Arachidicoccus terrestris: one gene and its partner. Each later gene encodes a partner of the first gene's protein in a complex. Links are inferred from orthologs where the notes say so. Each region holds a gene or a part of one and is shown in the gene's direction. Other genes may lie near its edges. The genes, in order: smc and K9M52_RS10215.

Region 1 (11,714 bases):
GCTGGCAGGAGCGTTTGGATAGCACCGACATTGATAAAATTGTTCAGACCCTTCATAGTCCTAAATAGGTAGAAGTCCATTAAAAAATACATTATGAGAAAATTGATTTACTCCTCAGTCGCGTTTTGTTTATTGCTGGCCGCATGTGGCCGCAGAAATATCCCATCCAAATCAGCAGAAGGGAAAAAACTGCACCCTAAAGTGACACCGGACAGAGAAAGACCGGGCCATGAACAATATGTCAAAAGGGCCACTGTCATTGATTCAGCTCAGGTAGGCAAAGTGGGAATGCCAAAAGATCAAAATAGAAACAACAATCAAGGCAAAGTAATCACTGATTCTTATGGCCGTAATATTGATTCTTTGAATGCAATTGCCAACACTGATGCAAATACCTCCGCAGACAGTGCAGCGGCAGCAACACATTATTTAGCAGAACCTGTCGTCGTTATTGACAGCAGGGGCAACCTGATGATCGATACCCTGAATCTGCCTCCGACGGTATCTCATAATCTGGATTCTCTAAATCAGACCATTCGGGCCTTTACACCCGATCAGGCGAAAAACCTGGCCTACCGTTTCAAACAAATCCCGCCAAGAGTGCTATTTGTACCTGATAATCTGGCCAAAAAAGGCCGCAAGGGGTATTATTATAAATACAACGATAAGTTCTGGTACTGGAAAAAAGCAGATGGCTATTTCTACCTAGACGAGAATTATTATAAATGAGTTGGCTGATCAAAATTTGTGACGCAAAAAAAGGCTGATCCGAAATATTCAGGTCAGCCTTTTTTTTGTTGTCTACCAATCAATGATTGATCTTTAAGAGTTCAATCTCAAAGATCAGCGTCGCACCCGGCGGAATCGCTTCACCGGCTCCCCTGTCACCATAAGCCAGATCGGAAGGCACATATATTTTCCATTTAGCCCCTTCATGCATCAGCTTCAATACTTCTGTCCATCCTTTGATTACCTGGTTTACATCCAGATCAACCGGCTCACCCCTTTTATAGGAATTATCAAATTCAGCTCCGCTTATAAGCATTCCTTTATAATTCACTTTTACATTACTGGTATCCGTAGGCATGCCACCGGTGCCTACCTTCATAACCTCATATTGTAATCCATCAGGCAATGTCGTCACTCCCGGCCTGGTTTTGTTTTTCGCTAAAAACGCTTCGCCTGCCTTTTTTGCACCGGCTGCTCTTTGTTCCGTAAAACGCTGATCAGCTTTCATGAGTATTGAAGCGATCTGTTGATCAGAGAAAAGGATACTGTCTTTATTAAAAACCGCATCCACCGCCTGACCTAACAGTTTAGAATTAATCGCAGAGGCTCCCTGCTGCTGGTAAAATTTAGCCAGGCTCAGCCCTAAGGCATAACTAATCGTATCGTTAAAAGTCGAGAGTGCCGGAACCGCTTTAATATCGGCAGACGTAACTGTTTTAACGGCGTTCTTTGCGGTCTGGGCCTGAGCCATTTCTACCGACACCAAGGAAAATGCCAAACAACTGCAGGAAAGAATCAGATTTTTGCGCATAAAAATTAAAATTTATAAAACGCGAATGTAATTGATTCGGTTAAACTATTTTTGTAATTCCTGTTAATTTCGTATCTTATCAGTATAAGACCATTTTTGGGAAAAATATATTCAATGAAATCACTTTTAACGCCTGGGCAGGTCAACCTTACGATTCAAAGGCTCGCACATCAGATTGTGGAAAACCATCTGGATCTTGACAGTACTGTTCTGATCGGCTTGCAGCCTCGTGGAATTTTTGTCAGTAACCGCATTGTTGAGGTGTTAAAAACAATTGTCGATAAAAGTAAGATCCGATATGGTAAACTCGACATCACTTTTTACCGGGACGATATCCGCAGTTCGATTCACATAGCCAATGAAACAGATATCAATTTCAGCATCGAAAATAAATCCGTTATATTAATTGACGATGTACTTTGGACAGGCCGTACAATAAGAGCCGCACTGGATGCTTTACTGGATTTTGGCCGCCCTTCCAGCGTAGAACTATGTGTGTTGATTGACAGACGCTTTAGCCGGCAACTTCCAATACAGCCCAATTATATCGGCCGCTCCATCGACACCTATAACGACCAGAAGGTGAAAGTCTACTGGGAGGAAAAAGATGGCAAAAATGCTGTTGAACTGCTGAGCGGGGAGGAGGCAGCTCAGTCATAGTGCCAGTATTACAGGTGAATGACCTCAAATAGTAACAGGCATAGCGCCAGGGTCAGTAAAATGACCAATACTGTTTTATATCTGTTCCAGAACCATCTTTGCTTTTGTTGTTGGAGGTATTGTATGATTATATCCTCCGGTAAGCCAGGCAGCCTCTTGAGATCCTCAAGGATCATAAGCTGTTCATTTTTAGGAAGGTAAATTAGCAGATCCAAACAATTCCCGGTAATCTGGCGGCTCAGCATTGTATTATTCTCCTTTTCGAGGATCACCAGGTGATAGGCCGAAAATAGTTGTTGCAGTTCCTCAAAAACAGCATCGGTGTTCATTCGATAAGGGTCCGTTTCTGATAGCGCTTTTTTCATATGCTCCAGCTTGATGAGCAGTAATTCGGCACTAAAAAAGACCGTCCCCCCAGACTTAAATTTGCGGCCGGCAGTCTCAAAGTTGCGGTGATAATCCGCACGGGAAGTTTTATCTGAAAGTACCTGATAGGCTTCATTTATCTCAGCAAATACATACCCACTGGCAAGATCTTCACTGTTTTTATCCGGATGATAGATAAGCGCCAGGCGGCGGTAGGCCGCCTTGATTTCAGCACCACTTGCCGAAGGGGACACCCCCAGAATCTGATAGTAATTTTTCCCTTGCACGCTGCAAAAATAATCGTTTCAATTTTTATGGTTACGCTAACGATCCCCTGGCATTTGCATATAACTATATTCAAATTTATATATAAATAAATATAAAATAGATATGTATATAATAATATAATTATACCAAGTTACATCCAACAGCTTTTAGCGCTAAATTTAACTATTTTTTGAGCGTTATGCACTGATTTTAATTGTTTTTCCACCTTTTACCCACCACGTGGTTTTTTAGTCATTTTATTAAAGGTTTTAACGTAAGTTCGCAGTCTATAAAAAGCAGTCACAGTGCGTTTAAAACAACTAGAAGTAAAAGGATTTAAGAGTTTTGCCGACAAAACTGTCGTCAATTTTAACCAGGGTATTACCGGCATCATTGGTCCCAATGGCTGCGGTAAAAGCAATATTATTGATAGCATACGATGGGTAATCGGAGAACAAAAGATTTCTGCGCTGCGGAGTGAAAATCTGGAAGCATTGGTTTTCAATGGCAGCAAAAGCAGAAGTGCCAGTGGCCTGGCCGAAGTAAGCCTGACATTTGAAAACACCAGAGGACTTTTACCGGTAGAATTCACTACGGTCACAGTTACGAGAAGATTTTATAAAAACGGAGATAGTGAATACCGTCTCAATGATGTCACCTGTCGGTTAAAAGATATTCAGAATTTGTTTATGGATACCGGCATCAGTACCGACAGTTATGCCATTATCGAACTAGGTATGGTGGATGATATCATCAAGGATAAAGAGAACAGCCGTAGGCGAATGCTGGAACAGGCTGCCGGCATTACCATCTACAAAACCCGTAAAAAAGAGGCTAAACAGAAGCTGGATGCAACCGAACAAGACTTAAACAGAATTGAAGACCTCCTGTTTGAGATCAATAATCAACTCAAGAGTCTGGAGAGTCAGGCCAGAAAAGCAGAGAAGTTCTTTGAGATCAAAAAGGATTACCGGGAACTTTCCATTGAATTAGCGAAAGCTGCGCTGGAAGGCTTCAATTTACAATACAAGGAACTCAACGATCAACAATCATCAGGATCTGAACAGAGAAACCTGCTGGAGTCAGAGGTAGAGGCCCTGGAACAGGCTTACGAAACAGAAAAAGCCAGCCACCACGATCAGGAAAGGGACCTTCAGCTCAAGCAACAGGCTTTCAACGAATTGCAGCAGTCACTCAGAACCAAAGAAAATGACCGTAATCTGGCAGGCCAAAAATTACAATATCTCAAAGAAAAACAACAGGGCCTGAATGATTTCCTGGCGCAATCAGAGGTGAAAGTGGCTACGCTGGAAGAGTCCATCGAATTTACCAAAGAGCAGCTGGAGGAAGCGGAAGGTACTCAAGCAGCTCTCCAGGAAAAAGCATTGGATGCCAAAGATAATATAGAGGATAAAAGGATCATCTTTGAACAGAAACGTGAAAAAGCAGAATCATTACGTACGGGGCACCTTGCTGTCCAACGCAATCAGTTTGACGCAGAAAAGAAAGTAGCAATTGCAGATACTTCTATCCAGAATCTAACCCGTTCGCAGGCGCAGATTTCAGAAGAAATTATCCATCGTAAAGATCAACTTAGTTTGCTGACTGTAGAACTTGAAGAAAGGCAAAGCCTGCTTGAGTCACAAAAGGATCAACTGGAAATCATGCAAGAACAGCATGAATCGGCCAAAGCGGCGATCTTCTCTACCCAGTCAGAACTGGAAGAAATGCGTACAGAGCTGGCGGAAGAGACCAGAACGCTGGATGCCAAACGCAATGAGCATGATTTGCTCAAAAGTTTGATTGATTCCATGGAAGGTTATCCGGAGAGTGTAAAATTCTTGCATAATAATAAAGATTGGGATCATCAAGCGCCGATCTTGTCCGATATCATCTATGTAGAGGAAGACTATCGCGCGGCCCTGGAGAACGTCCTTGAACCTTATCTGAACTACTACGTAGTAAAAGATATGGAGCAAGGTCTGCAGGCCATTTCATTACTGGATGAGCATAAAAAAGGAAAAGCTAATTTTTTCCTGTTAGATAAAATCCGCAGCTATGAGTCTTCGCCGGAAGCACTTCCCAATACCGTTCATGCAATGGATGTAATAGAGGTAGATGAGCCGTATGAAAAGCTCGCTGCTTACCTATTACAGCATGTCTATATCTCAGAAGATAGTTCCGCATTCAAAAACGCAGATATCACCTCCGCGGTGCTGCTCGATAAAAACGGTAAATTTGTCAAAGGCAAATTCACTTTGTCAGGCGGGAGTATTGGCTTATTTGAAGGAAAAAAAATCGGCCGGGCAAAGAACCTGGAAAAACTTAGTGACGAGATCGTATTTCAGGACGCGGTGGTCAGCGCCCTCAAAACTGAAATTCAGAAAAAGCAACAAGACGTATTGCGTTTCAATGAGCAGTTAAAAGAAAGGGAAATCAAAGTTGCAGAAAACGAGATCAATCAGTTATCCAATCAGATTTTTGCAACACAGAACAAAATTGAAAATCTTCAGGCATCACAGCAAAATGCGACGACGCGGCTGGAAGAAATTGAAGCCAAGCTGGAAGAGGAAAAAGAAGCAATCTATTCCACACGCGAAGGTTTGGATGAACTAAACAAAAACCTGAAGCAACTCTCTGAGGAGATACAATTAATTCAAAAGGACTATTATCAGGCAGAACAGGATTTTAATTTTGCTTCCGCCAGCCACAATGACGTTAACTTACAGTTGACCCGCCAGCAAAGTAAGATTGATGCCCTTAAACAGGAATTGGTCTTTAAAGAGAATCAGCTGCTTGAACTCAGAGAGCAGGTAAAATCCAATGCGGAGCAATTACAGCACTCCAGTCAGGAAATTGAAGAAGCGGATGAGCTTTTACAGGATGCTATTCAACTGGTGGAAGATCTCACAGAGAAAAAAGAAATTGATAAAGAAGCGCTGGAAGTCGCCGATAGAAATTTTTACGGTATTCGTACCGCCCTTGAAAAACAAGAAAATGAGATTCGGCAAAAGACGAAATTAAGAGAACAGCTGGACATGCAGCTCAGCCAGTTAAAGGATAAACTCAATGAGTTGAAATTGCATTTGGCTGGCATGAAAGAACGTCTCAATGTTGAATTTAAGGTGGACCTGGACGTCATATTGGATGAACCGCGTCAGACGGAAATCCCTTTGGAGGAGTTACAGGCCAGCACCGAAAGGCTCAAAAAGCGACTGGACAACATGGGAGAAGTTAACCCTACTGCTATTGAAGCTTTTACAGAGATGAAAAAGCGCTATGAGTTCATTCTGGAGCAGAAAAACGACTTGGTGACTGCCAAAGAAAGTCTGATTCAAACGATCCAGGAAGTGGAATCAGCCGCTAATCAGCAATTTTTGTCTACCTTTAATCAGGTAAGAGAGAACTTCCAGAAAGTATTTAAGGCGCTATTCACGGAAGAAGATACCGCCGATATGGTATTATTGGATCCAGAGAATCTGGCAGATACCGGCATTGACATTATGGCAAAACCTAAGGGGAAACGCCCGTCATCTATCACACAGTTGAGTGGGGGAGAGAAAACGCTGACAGCTACAGCATTGCTTTTCGCTATCTATCTGATCAAGCCGGCTCCTTTTTGTATTCTGGATGAGGTGGATGCCCCGCTGGACGATGCCAACGTGGGTAAATTTACACAGATGATCCAGAAGTTCTCTGAAAATTCACAGTTTATCATTGTTACACATAACAAACAGACCATGAGCGCTGTGGATGTAATCTATGGCGTGACAATGCAAGAACCAGGGGTGAGTAAATTGGTACCGGTAGACTTTAGAAACCTGAATTAATTTAATTACAATCTCGGTGAGAGCGCTTTGATGGCTGATTTTGTTGAACATAAAAAACACCGGATATGAAAAAGACAGCAATAGTACTAATGGGCATTTGCCTCGTATTTTTGGCAGCAGGGTGTGGTACAACCAAAAATGCAGATTTGGAAAAACAAGCCTTATTACATAATTGGATTTTAGTTACCAAGGACGGAAAAGACCAAATGGGCTGTAATGTAAAAAAGCCATTGAATATCACTTTTTCTGATAAAGGCGTAAATGGCTATTCAGGTTGTAACAACTTTTTCGGCCCTTTTAAAACCACCAAAAAACATCATATCAAATTAGGACCATTAGCTTCTACCATGATGGCTTGCGTGGGCGAAGACTGCGGTAAAATAGAAGTTGGGTTTATTCGGAATCTGGATCTGGTTAACAAATATAAAATCACAGCAGACCATTTATACTTATATCAGGATACTCAGTTACTGCTAACTTTCAGAAAATAAAATTAGCCTGATTGCAGTTTCATTCAAATAGATCGATAGGGTGCTTCATTGACAATCTAAGTCAAAGCGCCCTATTGATATTTTATACTGAAAGGAAGATTCTTATTACTGGTTAGTCTTAAATGAATGAGCGCCTCTCATAATTTCGACGGGATAAAAATTAAATGTTAGAGGTTGCTCTTGCCCATTAATCTTCAACGACAAATGCAGCCTGAATAAATTCTGGCCAATGAGGTGCATGATCCAATCATTCTTCTCCGACAACTCGTCATCTTTCTCCGGATAAAGATCCCTGATCGATAGATGCTTGTCGTTAATTTCAATTAAAAGCAAAGGCAGGATAAAATCCTGTAGGCTTTGATTTTCCGCAATCCTAGAAGGAGATTGTTTTCTCGGATCTGAATTTAACGTTACACCTCCATGTATAATAGCTGAGCTGTCGTTTTCCTGGACCATACTGCTTTTGTTCCAGAGAATTTCGACCGGGCTGCCAGATTTATTTTCCAGGGAAAAATTAATGCGATTATAAACGGGTGTAAAAGTAATCTTTACCCCGCTTTTATCCCATGTGGCTTTTTTGCGTGAATCAGATTCCCGCATAGAAAACTTATATTGATAATAATGGCCATGAACAGCGTCTATCATTCTCTGGGAGCTAATACAGCCCTGTATCAACAGACTGTATATGAATGCCGGCATCCACAAATATTTTATTGACCTTTTCCGTCTTCTGTCAAAAATTTCTCGCATCTTATTTGTCATTAATACTATTCTATCGTGGGAATGAAACGTAAAATTACTTTTTGCGGACCAGTATCCAGCTATTGGCCACTGGCCTGAGTGTTTTACCTGAGGGCCGGTTACGAACCCGATACTGCTGATGCTGCTCATCCCAGACAGCCATTGTCGTAGAGCCGCCACCATCCAGGTTGACCGCATTTTCAGCACCTAAAAAGCGCATCAGTCTACCCAGATCGGTTAAGGAAATCCCGTTACTAAAAGCAGGCTGTCGGCCGTCAACTGTTACCAGCCAAACCGTTCTTTTGCCCTTTACACCAAATGCTGTTCTTGGATGATGAACGGTACTTAAACTACTTCTATTTTGGGGCAGGAGTTTTCTGTTCTTCAACAAGACGGCTCGGGCTCCCAACGCTTCATTCAGCTCCTTTTCTTTCTTTTTAAATAAAACAGAATCTCCTATAATCACTTTACCCGACTTTAAAACCCCGACAAAATCCACCATCGTCTTGTCAACACCTTTAATCATCCTGCCCTCCTTGATAACCGGCCCAAGGGGAATACCATTTTTCATATTAAAGAAGTCGGCATTGACACCTGCAATTACCAGACGATCTTTCCTATTCTCTGCCTGCATCTCATCGGTGACGATCTGCCGTCCGAAGTCATCCTTATCATCAGGTGTGGCTGCTTCCAGCATAAGATGTTTTTTCTTCAGTCGCGCCTTCAGTACCTGCACAACAACGGGCTTGCTGTCCCGATCCAGATAGGTTATTTCTCTGGCTTCAGTATGTGGGCCTGGTAGCCAGCTGCTATCCTCTAAAACTTTAGTGGCGGGCAGTCCGATATACTTTTGAGCATCTGCCCACCCCATCATAATAAAGAATAAGCCAAAGCTCAACATGGTAGATATCAGATTCCTTTTCATCACGAAACGCATTTTTAATAATAACAGAGTGAAAATAAGATAATTCCACCGGTCGGGACGTTAAATATTCAGATCCTTGGCGCACTTTATGAAAACAACAGAGAAAAACATCCGAAATTTCACAAGTTTTCAATAGTTGAAACAAATATGCAAAATTATGAGACGAGTAACAACTTCGATAAAAGTTAATTCGTTCAAATTTGTAGCATAATCAAGAGTTGCAAGAGACTCCGGCAAATGCAAATTATGCAGAATCCGTTAAAATCCAATATTCAAAAGATAACTAGATCCTGCTGAAACAATAACACAATTTATAAGGAAATGCAAATCATCAAGTTCATGAATGTACACAAATCTGTAAAATCACTTCAAAAATGTATCCGGCAGGCAGTCATGGCCGGCTCAGCACTGCTGCTGGTCGCTGCAGGCCCTCCGGCAAATGCGCAGCCCGCTCCCCAAGTGGCCCCCAGCTATCCGCTTATCACCCATAATCCTTACTTTAGTATCTGGAGTAATAAAGATGTATTGACAGAAGCCTCAACGGTGCACTGGACAGGGAAGCCTCATTCACTGGTAGGAATACTAAAGGTAGATGATCAGTTTTACAGATTTATGGGCAAAGCGGTTAAATCTTTTACCACAATTGCCCCGGCCGGCAATGAAAAAGCAAATATGCAGATATTATATACAACCCGGCAACCTGCGGAGAACTGGCAATCCGTTAATGCAGATACGCAGGGTTGGCAAAGTGGGCTGTTGCCTCTTTCAGACGACAGCAAAACGGCCCGTACTCTTTGGCAATCAGATGACATATGGATCAGAAGAAGCTTTGAGTTTAACGGTGGCAACATCGAGGGGCTTAAGATCAAATTACGTCATGATGATAATATTGTCCTTTACCTGAACGGCCATAAAGTATATCAGAAAGAAGGCTGGATGGAAGAGTTTCAGTACACCGATTTTAATAATAAATTGCAGAAATACTTGCGACAAGGGAGAAATGTACTGGCAGCACATGTAAGAAATACAGCCGGCGGACGGTATTTTGACATCGGCCTTTCCCGTGAATTACAGCCGGATTACAAAGAAACCATCCAAGTGGCCAGACAGAGGTCCGTTCAGATCGAAGCTATGCAGACCATTTATCGGTTCGATTGTGGAAAAGTTAATCTGGCAGTCACTTTTACCTCACCGTTATTATTGCAGCATTTAGACATCCTTAGCCGGCCTGTCTCTTATATTACTTATCAGGCCGCTAGTAAGGATGGAAAAGCGCACCAGGTGGCCGTTTACTTAGGCGCCAGTTCAGATATAGCAATAAACACCCCAAATCAGGAGGTGGTCTCGGAGTCACTCAAAAACGGGCAACTTTCCTTATTAAAAACCGGTACGGCCGCCCAACGTGTTTTAGGTAAAAAAGGAGATGATGTTCGAATAGATTGGGGGTATTTTTATGTCGGAGCGAACAGTAATCACGCGAGACAAACTATTAGCAAAAGCGTCATTGAAGGAATTTCGACCTTCCTTGGCACATCCGGTGTACAAACAACCAATAAAATAAAAGGCAAACAACTTAGCCTGAATACAATCATTGATATGGGCGCAACAGATGCTAGGCATCTGGCCTCAGGACACATGCTACTGGGCTATGATGAACAATATTCCATCCAGTATTTTCATACCAATTTAAGACCGTGGTGGAACAGGAATGGCAAGGGGAATTTCTCCGATCTGATGCAGAAGGCGGCCAGAGATTACAGCAAGGTTATGGGCTTGGTCAGAAAAGAGGACCAAAAAATCCGACAGGAACTTTTAATGGCCGGTGGCGCCGATTATGCCAGGTTATGTATTTTAGCCTACAGACAAAGTATAGCCGCTCACAACATTGTGGAGAGCCCGCAAAAAGAACTGCTTTTTCTTTCCAAGGAAAATTTTTCCAACGGTTCCATTAATACGGTGGATCTAACATACCCCTCAGCCCCTTTGTATTTGATGTACAATACAGAGTTATTAAAAGGAATGATGCGCGGTATCTTTTATTACAGTGAGAGTGGGAAGTGGACTAAGCCTTATTCCGCCCACGATTTGGGTACTTACCCGATTGCAAATGGCCAGACCTATGGCGAAGATATGCCGGTAGAAGAAGCAGGCAATATGGTCATTCTTGCCGCTGCCATCGCAAAAGTGGATGGTAATGCTGATTTTGCCAAAGCTCATTGGAAAACGCTTTCTATCTGGGCTAATTATCTGGCAAAGGCTGGATTTGATCCAGCCAATCAGCTCTGTACGGATGACTTTGCTGGCCACTTGGCCAGAAATGTCAATCTTTCTGCCAAAGCCATTATGGCGCTGCGCAGTTTTGGTTATCTGGCAGAGCTACTCGGAGAAAAAAAACTGGCTAAAAAATTCACAGACTTAGCCAAGAGTATGGTTCCCAAGTGGATGGAACTGGCTGCGGATGGAGACCATTTCACATTGAGCTTTGAGAAAAAAGGCACCTGGAGTCAGAAATACAATCTTGTTTGGGATAAAGTACTGGATTTCAATATCTTTCCCCAAGAAGTCTATCAAAAAGAAATCAGCTATTATCTGAAACAACAGAACCGATATGGTGTCCCGTTAGATAGTCGGAAAAGTTATACAAAATCCGACTGGATTATGTGGAGTGCCACTATGGCGCCTGACCGGCATAGTTTTGCCGCGTTTATGCAGCCTCTTGTCCGTTATATCAGTGAGACACCCAGCCGTGTACCACTAAGTGACTGGCATGACACGAAGGACGGCAGACAACAGAACTTTCAGGCCAGAAGCGTAGTTGGTGGCTATTACATGCAGGCTTTTAATTATTGGTTGCATTACAGAAAATAACCAGGCTATGCAGTTTAAAGGCAAGC
Region 2 (10,394 bases), 1.5 Mb from region 1 along the record:
AATGGACTCCAATAACATAGATTGACGGCGTCAAAATATATCCTGGCGTTCTTAAAACCGGAGTTTTTAAAGATTTTGTTGGGTAAGTTATAGCCGAAGTTCAGCGTTTTAAAGCGGATGAATGACTGATCTTTTACCCACCAGGTACTTGCCACATTGTTATTTGCGTTTGCAACCGTTCCATATCCTAGACGTGGATAGAATGGATGTTCAGCGTGATTCTGTTCTGTCCACCTGTCCACCGTGTTTGCATATATGTTGTTATCTTCAGAGCCGGCAAACGGACTTCTTGCAATTTCACTCAACACTCTGTCAGCCCCCTGTACGCCCTCAAAAAAGGCGCTTAAATACCAGTTGCCATATTGCAGATTCATGCCAAATCCAAAGGTTAACGGAGCAACGTCTCCATGGCCGATAAAGGTTTGGTCATATTGGTTGATAACGCCGTCTCCATTGAGGTCTTTATATTTAATATCACCTACCCTGGCTACACCACCTACGCCTGACTGGTCAGCATGATTGAGAAGCTCTGCTTCGCTTTGGAAAAGGCCCTCTGCTATGTAACCATAGTTATTTAGGATTTTTTGCCCTCTTGGATCCATATAAGGCTCTTCATAAGGCGCTGCTCCGTTTTCAAGTAACTTGTCTTTATTATATGTAAAAGTTCCTCTGAATGAAATAGACAGCTTATCCGTCAGCGGAACAGGCAGTAATTCAACCGTACCATCGAATCCCCGATTGATGGTTATACCGTAGTTGCCGTCTGGCTGATATTGCAATCCTGCAAAGCCGGGAAAGTTGGCACGTGTCAGGAAGATGCCTGTTCTATATTTCTGAAACCAGTCTAATATAAAGGAAAGCTTGTTATTCAACACTTTGAACTCCAGGCCTACATCCTGATCATGGGATTTTGCCCATATGACACTAGCTCCGTAGTGGCGGATATTGATCCCGGCATAATCTTTTTTGGGATATTGGCTTCCAACTCTACCAAATGCAATCCCTTTAGCTTCATCTGTTATAGTAGTGATGTAGTCAAAGCGAGTGCCGCCTATAGCGCCTGAATACCCGTTTGAGTATCTTAACTTGAAGAATGTAAATATATTAGATAAAGGTTTCCAGAACTTTTCGTTCGACAGCACCCAGCCTACCCCGAGAGAGGGAAAGAAGCCATATCGGTCTTCAGGGGAAAATACCTGAGAGCCGGTATATCCAGCGTCAAACTCCGCAAAATATTTGTCTTTAAAAGCGTAGGTTGCTCTAGCAGCATAGTTTTGCTGACGGGTAGGAATAGCATCTTGGTAATTGGTAGCAGTGGGGTTTGCCTGGCTAAGTTGGCTATAGACAACCATGGCCTGCACATCATGGTCGCCAAAAGTCCGGTGCCAGTTGACTTGGCCTTGCAAAGAAAATTGTCGGTCTTGAGAGCTTTTGGGATCGTATCCTAAAACATCTTCTCCGGAAATTACCTGTTCCAAATTAAGTGAACCATCGTCATTGTAGTGGTCAACCTGGTCGAGGAAATAGACGCTTCTTTGCCTTTTTCTGTCCTGGCTATTGGTACTATAGGTATCAAAAGTATATTGGCCGTTGGCGCTAAGCCCTTTTAATATAAATCCCAGGTCCTGTTCCAGTCGGGCAGTAGAGGATATCTTTGATCTGAAATCTTCCCTGTAACCCGATTGGGTAATATCTGCCCAGGGGTTCGGAGAAGGTGTTGACCCTTCTGCAATCCCCGCTACCAGGTTTCCTGGATACATAGCCGGATAATGGACAGGGCTTGCTCTCATTGCATTATTAAATGCAGAGCTGGCACCGGAACCTGGCTCGTTGAACTGAGAAATGTAGCCGTTGATACCTAAGAAGAATTTGGTTGTCTTGGTCCATTTCATATCAACATTTGATACGAAGTTGTAGCGTTGATATTTGGTGCCGGCATCATATGTCTGCAGGCCATCGGTTTTCAAAAGCGATGACTCTTCATAATAGGATAGTGAAGTATAATATTGTACTCTATCGGACCCGCCTGTCGCGCTGAAGTTCAACCGACGGTTGTGTGAGGTACTATTGAACAGCTTGCCCAACCAATCTTCATTAGGGTATACATAATGGTTGGCATTGGGGTCCAAAGTACTATCAATATAATCCTGGGAATAGAAGGGCGTCATACCAGAAGCCAATGCAGCTTCATTTCTAAGTTCCATATAGGTTTTCGCATCAGCCATTTCCTGCAATTTGGTAAAAGCAGTTATACCTTCCAGATAATTAACCATGAGGTTGACTTTTCCGATTTTGCCTCTTTTCGTATTGACGATGATAACTCCATTAGCACCCAGGGCGCCGTACACGGCAGTTGCTGTTGCATCCTTTAGAATGGTAAAATCTGCAACATCTTCTGGATCAATGTCATTTAGGCTACGACCTTGAACACCGTCAATGATTACCAGCGGTCCACTGCCGCTGGAACCAAAGGTTGAAATACCACGTATCCAGATATCAGCGGAATTGCTTCCGGGTAAGCCGGAGCGCTGAACGCCAACTAAACCGGAAATACGGCCCGCAAGCATCGTATTAAGGTTCGCTACGGGCTGTTTGAGTTCCTCTACACGAACTGAAGATTGAGCACCAACTAAACTGATTTTTTTCTGACGTCCATAACCAACGACTGCAACATCATTCAGACCTCCTATTACCGGATTCATTACAATATTGTATACAATCTGTGTGGTAAATTGCCAGCGATAGTCCTCGTAGCCAATAAAGGAGGCTAGAAGTGAATCTCCCTTTACTGCTTCAATTCGGAAGTTCCCTTTATCATCAGAAATAACGGTTTTGCCGGATGTCGAATTTCTAATGGTTACCCCGATTAAATTGCTTCCGAGGTTATCCTTAACGTTACCGGTTAAAGTGATTTTTTCCTGTTGTGTACGTTCGATCTGCGCCTGGAGTGTGGCTCCAGACAGAAAAAGACCCAGACATAATAGCAGTGATAATCTCCATCTGCATTTTAGTTTTTTTAATTCCATCTCATACGGTTTAAAGATTTGAGTTTAGTGTTTGCAAAATTCTCCGAGCTGTTTTTAGTGGCTAGCTTGAAATGTGTTATTGGTTTCTTAAATGTTTAATAAAAGTATCTTAAAGGGCAACCGTTTGCGGTTAACGAATTAAAAACGTAATGTTAACATAACTTTAATCATTATTTACATTTTGCTATTTTTGCTGTGAATTGGCTGAATATCAAATTCAAAATTTAAATCCCGTGCGGTAGCGATCTTGTATTCTAGACATGGGTTGCCGCTCTTTAGTTAGGTAAATTTTTTAACTTCATGATTATTTGATGATTAATGGCAATATTTTTGGTAACCCTTTTGAAACTGACAAATAACTCCGTCGATGGCAAAACTTAAACTGGATAAAATATCAGCAGACCCTCCCAGAGAGGCAGAAAAAGAAGCGTACAAAGAAAAAACCAAAGCCCTCCAAAAAGCGATCGATGAATGGCAAAATAAGCTGTATGCCGAGCATAAGCACGCATTGCTTATTGTATTTCAAGGGATGGATGCGTCCGGTAAAGACGGGGCAGTCCGCAGTGTCTTTAGTGAAGTAAACCCTCAGGGGATTAGTGTACATTCTTTCAAAGTGCCTACCGAAGAAGAGACTGACCATGATTTTCTATGGCGAATCCATAAACAGACACCCGGAAAGGGGATGATCAAAATATTCAACCGGTCCCATTATGAGGATGTCTTGGTCACCAGGGTCCATAAGCTCATTAATGATAAAACAGCCAAAGAGCGCATGAAGGCGATTAATGATTTTGAAAACCTGCTCACGGCCAACAATACACATATTCTGAAATTCTATCTTCATATCACACCTGAAGAGCAGTCGGAGCGCCTGGCTGAAAGAATGGAAATCAAACGTAAGATGTGGAAATACAATCCGGGAGATGCAATAGAAGCGAAGTCCTGGAAGGAATACAGAAAGTATTATGAAGACTGTTTTGAACATTGCAATGAAGTCCCATGGATGATTGTACCCTCTAATAAGAACTGGTATAAAGAATATGTGGTAGCAAAAGCCGTTCATGACCTGCTGAAGAAAATCAATCCCAAGTATCCGTCACTTGAAAAAGAGTAATTGTTTTTATATATAAGCTATTGTTTACTTTTGTGCTATATTTGATAACCTTTAATAATCTATTTTAAAACGACTAAAATTTAAAAACATGGGATTCGTAAAAGACTTCAAGGAGTTTGCAGTAAAAGGAAATGCCATAGATCTTGCCGTTGGTGTGATCATTGGTGGCGCCTTTGGCAAAATCGTTACCAGTATCATTGATGACCTGGTCATGCCCGTTATTGCCAAGCTAATCGGGCAACCCGATTTTAGCAATCTGTGGATCGACCTGAATCATAAGGCGGCTGATGGGCTGGCACTGGCCGATGCCAAGAAAGTAGATGGCGCTGCCATCTTCGCCTATGGTAACTTTATTACCGTTGCCATCAATTTCTTATTGTTGGCACTCGTGATTTTTATGATGGTCAAAGCGATCATGAAACTGAAGAGAAAAGAAGAAGAAGCTCCGGCTGCACCGCCAGAACCTACCAAAGAAGAGGTTTTGCTGCAGGAAATCAGAGACGCCATCCGCGCCAAATAGCTTTCAAGATTTTTTATTGATTCCCTGAGGATTTTCTTATTTTTACCTCCCGGGCCTGGGGCGTGATAGACAACTATTTGACTGACTATCACGCCTTAGAGGGAGGATTTTGGTTATTCATTTCGTCAATTAATACAGGTTTATTTTGAAACCATCCATTTATCAAATCAAATTACCTCAGTTTGAGGGACCTTTTGATCTTTTACTATTCTTTATAGAAAGAGATGAATTGGATATTTATAATATACCTATTACCCAGATTACGAAAGATTTTTTGGATTATCTGCATCATCAACGTAGTCTCAATATTGAATTGAGCAGTGAGTTTATCCTCTTTATCTCTACCTTAATGCGTATTAAAGCCAAGATGCTGCTTCCCCGAAAGGAATTGGATGAGAAGGGTAATGAGATTGACCCCCGGCAGGAGTTAGTAGATAAGATCCTGGAATACAAGCGATTTAAAGAAGCGGCGGTGGAGCTGGCAGAGAAAGAGACTTTGCGCCAGTTGATGCAAAAAAGAGGAAACCTACAATCGGAATTGAGCAAGATTGGTGAGGATGCTGCCGAAGGCACAGAGATCCAGACCATTAATTTATTCAAATTAATGAAGACCTTTGAGAAGGTCATGCAGCGTGTAATTGATCGAAATCACAAGCCGGTACATACGGTTGTACAATATAATTATACCATGGAAGGCAGCAGGGAATACATCCTGACTACTGTAAAAAAAGCCCATTCCATGTCCTTTGAGACCGTTTTTAATGTGTGTGAAGACCGTATTCATGCGCTTTTTCTATTTCTATCCCTATTGGAATTATCTCAGATGCGTTTTATGACACTGCAGGTAGGAGAGGGTAAAAACAATTTTATCGTTGAGTGGAATGACAACCGTGATGAAGAACTGGCGAGCAGCCCGGTGCCGGAAAACACATTATCTGAAGATGAGTCTAAGAGTCCGACGGAATCACAAAATACACAGAGTGCTATACCTCAAAAAGATCCCATGTTTCCGGAGCAGCCTTCGGCCAATTAATACTAGAATTGTTACAAGTGTAAGGGGGGTGTTCCTGTAAACACCCAAAGGAGTTGTTACATATTAAATATTAAACTAATAAATCCTCTCTTTTTTCTGTAAAAAGGAATTAAAGAGAGGCTTTTTTGTGGATGGGACATAGCAAGGCCATTAGACCTGTTATTTAGTCCGGTTGGATAAGGTAAGCGTGCCAATTCTAGGCCGCTGTGCTTTTAATCTGTGCGGCCGCCTGTTGCATTCTTTTGCTGATAATGGATGCGTTTGCTGTAAGGATGCCAAAGAAGATCCAGCAGGTCTCGGTAGACTGGTTCCTGGCTTTGATTTTATTTAAATGATAGTGGTTTTTCTCATTGCCAAAACTTCCTTCCAGGACCGTGCCCCTTTGACGGTTCAGCGCTGCCCGCATCGTTTTAGATTGTTCAACCAAAGCAGGCTTCTGCCTTCCTTTAGGAATAAAATTAGTGGTGATATTGTTTTGACGGCAATACTTTCTGTTGGTATTAGTGGCATAAATAGCATCGGCACTATGATGCGTGCACTTCCCAAAAAGTTTACGGTGCAGATAAATCGTATCCACCAGCTGTGTGCCTTCATTGAAGGCATCATAACTCAGCCGTTGGATAAAACTGATGCCGTCTACCTGTAACTTGTTGACCTTGGCTCCGAACTCTACAGCTTTTATTTCTTTGCCCCGGATAATGGGACGGATGTAGGGCTTGCTGATCGATACGATCCGGTCTTTGATCTGTGGGTTCCTATCCCCAAAAGCTTTGTTATGCTGTTGCTCGTATAGGGTACGTATCGTCTTCAGGCGGGTGGCTTTCCGCTTGCTGATATGAGTTCCGGGGCGGGCCTGCAATTCATCGTTAAGCTGCAGCAGGCGGTACAAAAAACCTAAGAGCTGCTTACGCAGTTTACGTTCCTTACGCCTGCTCTTTTTCCTGCAGCGCTGGTAGTTCAGGAACAGGGTTTTATGTTTCTCGTAGTTACTGCGGCTCTTACGTAATTTCAACTGTTTTCTAAAGAGTTGATTCAACGCATATACTTCCTTACAGGCACCCCACAGCAATTTGCAGTCAGTGGGATGGGATATATAGGATTCATAACACGTGGCGTCCTCAAAGCTGAAGGCTGTATCTTTTATCCAGGGCTTCCAGTAACCCGCCAGGCACTGCTGCATGGCATCCATATCCAGGTATTGCCCAATATAACTGCGCCACCAGCTGGGAAGATTGGAATCCTTAATTCTCTCACCGGGCCTGAGCCGGATGCCACAAAATAGCTGCATGCACCAGTCAGTATTAATACGATCGATCAGCATCCGGTCACTGACGCCCATAACGTGCTTAAGGATCATCAGTCCAATACCTCCGCTGACATCAAACCAGCTCTTGCGTCCCTGGCCGGTAATAAGACCCCGGGGACTCGGAATTGTAGCGGATAACTGCTCAAAAGGGATGGCTTTATAAAGAATTCCTAAATCTGTTTGGCTAAAATGCTTATCCAGAAGATTCTCGTGAAAAAAAAGTAGATTTGTCATGGATTATAAAAAAAGTTATGCCCTACTTTGAACACTTTTTGTGCCAAAGCAGGGCAATTTTGTTATAATCCACACCCTGAAACTCAATGGGGATAACTATTACAGCTTTTCAGGAACACCCTAAGGGGAGTATAAAAGTTTTAAAGCCAGAGCCCTACTATCTTTTTCCGGATCCTGACCTTTTTAATATGCTGATCAGCATTTGGCCGGTCATTTCCATCACGTTTCGCATTAACGATTTTGTCGGCCACTTCCATTCCCTTTATTACCTGTCCAAATACAGTATAATTCTGGTCCAGATGAGGCGCTCCTCCAGTGGTTTTATATATCTGTTTATGTGCTTTCGAAATCGTGTGACCCGATCTTTTTTCCGCTTTATTCAGCGCGTCATCCGTAAACTTCTTTCCGGTTACAATATAAAATTGGCAGCCGGAAGACGCCTTTTCGGGATTATTATCTCTGGCAGCTGCAAGTGCTCCCCGCTGATGAAAGTATTGTGGCCTGAATTCAGCCGGTATCGTATATCCTACATCTCCGTTACCTAACATGACACCTGGTTTGGCATTTTTGGAATCGGGATCTCCACCCTGAATCATAAAACCCGGGATGACTCTGTGAAACAGCACGCCGTCATAAAAATGCTTGCGTGCCAATTTGATGAAATTATCTCTATGTTTTGGTGTGCCATCAAATAATTCAATAATAATCTTGCCTGAATCGGTGGTCATAACGGCACGGAAACGCTGACTCTTGGCGGTACAAACCAATACCAGCAGACAGATCACGGAAAGTATTTGTTTTTTCATCGTACTAATCCTATCGGTAATGGGGCGAAGATAACAAAAATAAGATAACCCCACTTTGCTATCGAATCATCTTTTGTCTCCTATGAATGCTTCTGCAAAACGCCACTCCGGTTCCCTCCGGTTGTCAGACTGTGTTATGATTTTTTCATAAGAAAAGCCGGACTATGATTTAATCCGGCTTGTACTAATAAGATAATTTCGTCCTCTTACCGACTATTGCATTGTGGCAAACTTCATCAAGGTCACAGTATCTAACTTTAAAACTTCTCCCGCGGTAACCTGGACATTATCTGTTGTGTCGTTATCGTATCCGGAGTCGGCATCCGCAAGGTAAATAAGCTGATAACTGCCTTCAGCAATGCCCCAGAATTTAAAGTATCCGGTACTATCAGGAATCGCACTCAATGTATCTGTTCCATTAATTGCCTGAACCAGCGCCTTGGCTTCCTCTGGTAAAACAACACCTTCCATGGCACCTCCGGCTTCTTTCGCAAAAGTCCGGATCACTGGTTTCAGAATGTATTGACCGCTGTTGCCGGCCTTAACAATAGAGCGAGCGGCATCAAAGTCAAGTACCAGGGCATACGGGATCCCGGCAACCAATTCGGAATGAATATTTAGTTTAAGCCCGGACTGCTGTCCAGATGGCGTAGACAACGGCACCGTCTCTCCGTTGTTGAGCACTAAGGAGTTATCGTCACCCAGCACTAAACGGATCTGTGAAACCGTTCCGGCAGGCAGGTCCACCCCAGCTAGTAGAGTGTCTGTTCCGTTTCTGAAATCTAACAGGTTATATAACCCCGGCCTGACCATTGGAACTTCAGTCCAGCCTGAGTCCTCATCAGTCAAGACTTCGGAAGATGTATTCACCATTACTTTTTGTATATCAAGCCATACAGCCTGATAGTCAGCCGGCGCGTCGGTCAGATAGACATCCAGGTGCGAATTGCCATTTCCCGACTCGTCCATGGACTTTCCACACGAATTGAACATTACAATGACCCCCAAAATACCTATTGAGGCCATAATGGAATAAAACCATTTACGCGTTTTCATAGAATTATACTTTTAATTTCAATTTCGATAGGCTCATTTTTCGTGCCAAATGAGAAAGAAATCACATAATAATATTTATTAATATTTGTAAGAAAAAGAAAAATAACACAGTGAAGCAAAAATTTTTTTTGCTTTGTGCCGGAAAGAGGTCCAATAACCATTTAGCTCAGTAGTGAGCGCTTGAATTATTATTCGGTGATTAGCCAATCGCGGGTATTTTATCCGGAACTGTCAAAATGATTGTGCGTTCAGGTCCGGGTATAATGCAATTTATTATTTCCAGCCTCCGCCCAGCGCGCGATATAGCTGTATGCGCGCACTTAAGAGGTCGGCTTTTAATGAAGCGAGATTCAGTTCACTATCCAGTTCATTACTTTGGGCGGTAATAACTTCCAGATAGGTTGCGAAGCCTGCTGTAAACAGCATTGCTGCACTATGTACCGCTTTTTGAGATACTTTCACCTGTTCTTTGGCTATAGAGAGTTGTTCGGTGAGTTGACGGACAGCAATAAGGGCGTTTCTGACCTCTGTGATACCACTGTATACTGCTTTCTGGAAGGCGATTTCTGATTGATCCCTTTGCAATTTAGCCACTTCATAATCTGTCTTTAGTTTTCTTTTGTGGAAAACAGGTTGGGTTAACCCACCAAAGAAATCGCCGAACAGGGCACCAGGGATATTAAACCAGTTTTTAGGCAGCATGCCGTCAGTTCCTCCTTCAAAAGTAATACTGAGGTTGGGGAATCTGTTGGCTTGTGCTACGCCGACAGAGGCATTGGCGGCCATTAGGTCGTACTCGGCCGCCAGGACATCCGGCCTGTTCTGCACGTAGTAAAGCGGAATCTCCTTATATAATGAATCAGAAGGGATCTCAGAGAGTGTAGTGTGCCTTCCGACATTAATACTCAGATCGCCGGTCAGTAATTTAAGTGCATTTTCCTGTACCCTGATTTCTTTTTTTAGCTGTGGGATCAATGCTTCTGCTTCCAGTACCTGGTTCTTAGTCTGTTGGACGGCAAGCGCCGTCACTTCTGCCGATTTGTACTGCAATTCTACCATTTTGAGGGTATTGCTACGCAGGTGATAGTTGCGTGTGGCGACCTGCAACTGCTCATCCAGCATTAACAGATTATAGTAAGCATCCGCGACATCTGCCACCAGTGCGGTCTGAATTGCCTTTTTTGCTTCAAAGGTTTCCAGATAATGAGAGCGGGCTGCTTCTTTTTCTCTTTTGATCTTCCCCCAAATATCGACCTCCCAATCCACTGCAACAGAACTGGAGAAGTGGGACTGAGAAAC

Evidence for each region.
Region 2: the proteins of smc (region 1) and K9M52_RS10215 are in contact, whole or in part, in a crystal structure (PDB 3ZGX), measured with the Bacillus subtilis proteins. The link is inferred for Arachidicoccus terrestris from one-to-one orthologs.

What each region holds. Positions count from the first base shown.
Region 1 is NZ_CP083387.1:4,081,697-4,093,410, reverse strand. Bases 2,756-6,863 are described here. They hold smc (chromosome segregation protein SMC), read left to right. Parts: upstream 2,756-3,138; coding sequence 3,139-6,663; downstream 6,664-6,863. Other genes in these bases: K9M52_RS15880 (META domain-containing protein), read left to right, coding at 6,729-6,863; K9M52_RS15890 (J domain-containing protein), read right to left, coding at 2,756-2,853. Also shown: hisS (histidine--tRNA ligase), read left to right, coding at 1-68; K9M52_RS15905 (hypothetical protein), read left to right, coding at 94-729; K9M52_RS15900 (FKBP-type peptidyl-prolyl cis-trans isomerase), read right to left, coding at 809-1,540; bifunctional pyr operon transcriptional regulator/uracil phosphoribosyltransferase PyrR, read left to right, coding at 1,655-2,200; more of K9M52_RS15890, read right to left, coding at 2,209-2,755; more of K9M52_RS15880, read left to right, coding at 6,864-7,154; K9M52_RS15875 (hypothetical protein), read right to left, coding at 7,260-7,853; K9M52_RS15870 (phosphodiester glycosidase family protein), read right to left, coding at 7,951-8,820; K9M52_RS15865 (glutaminase family protein), read left to right, coding at 9,160-11,688. UniProt on the Bacillus subtilis protein: Required for chromosome condensation and partitioning.
Region 2 is NZ_CP083387.1:2,630,791-2,641,184, forward strand. Bases 3,962-6,749 are described here. They hold K9M52_RS10215 (segregation and condensation protein A), read left to right. Parts: upstream 3,962-4,805; coding sequence 4,806-5,693; downstream 5,694-6,749. Other genes in these bases: K9M52_RS10205 (PPK2 family polyphosphate kinase), read left to right, coding at 3,962-4,140; mscL (large conductance mechanosensitive channel protein MscL), read left to right, coding at 4,229-4,660; K9M52_RS10220 (transposase), read right to left, coding at 5,890-6,749. In the rest of the region: K9M52_RS10200 (SusC/RagA family TonB-linked outer membrane protein), read right to left, coding at 1-3,026; more of K9M52_RS10205, read left to right, coding at 3,394-3,961; more of K9M52_RS10220, read right to left, coding at 6,750-7,233; K9M52_RS10225 (peptidylprolyl isomerase), read right to left, coding at 7,374-8,039; K9M52_RS10230 (DUF4382 domain-containing protein), read right to left, coding at 8,253-9,095; K9M52_RS10235 (efflux transporter outer membrane subunit), read right to left, coding at 9,369-10,394. UniProt on the Bacillus subtilis protein: Participates in chromosomal partition during cell division. May act via the formation of a condensin-like complex containing Smc and ScpB that pull DNA away from mid-cell into both cell halves.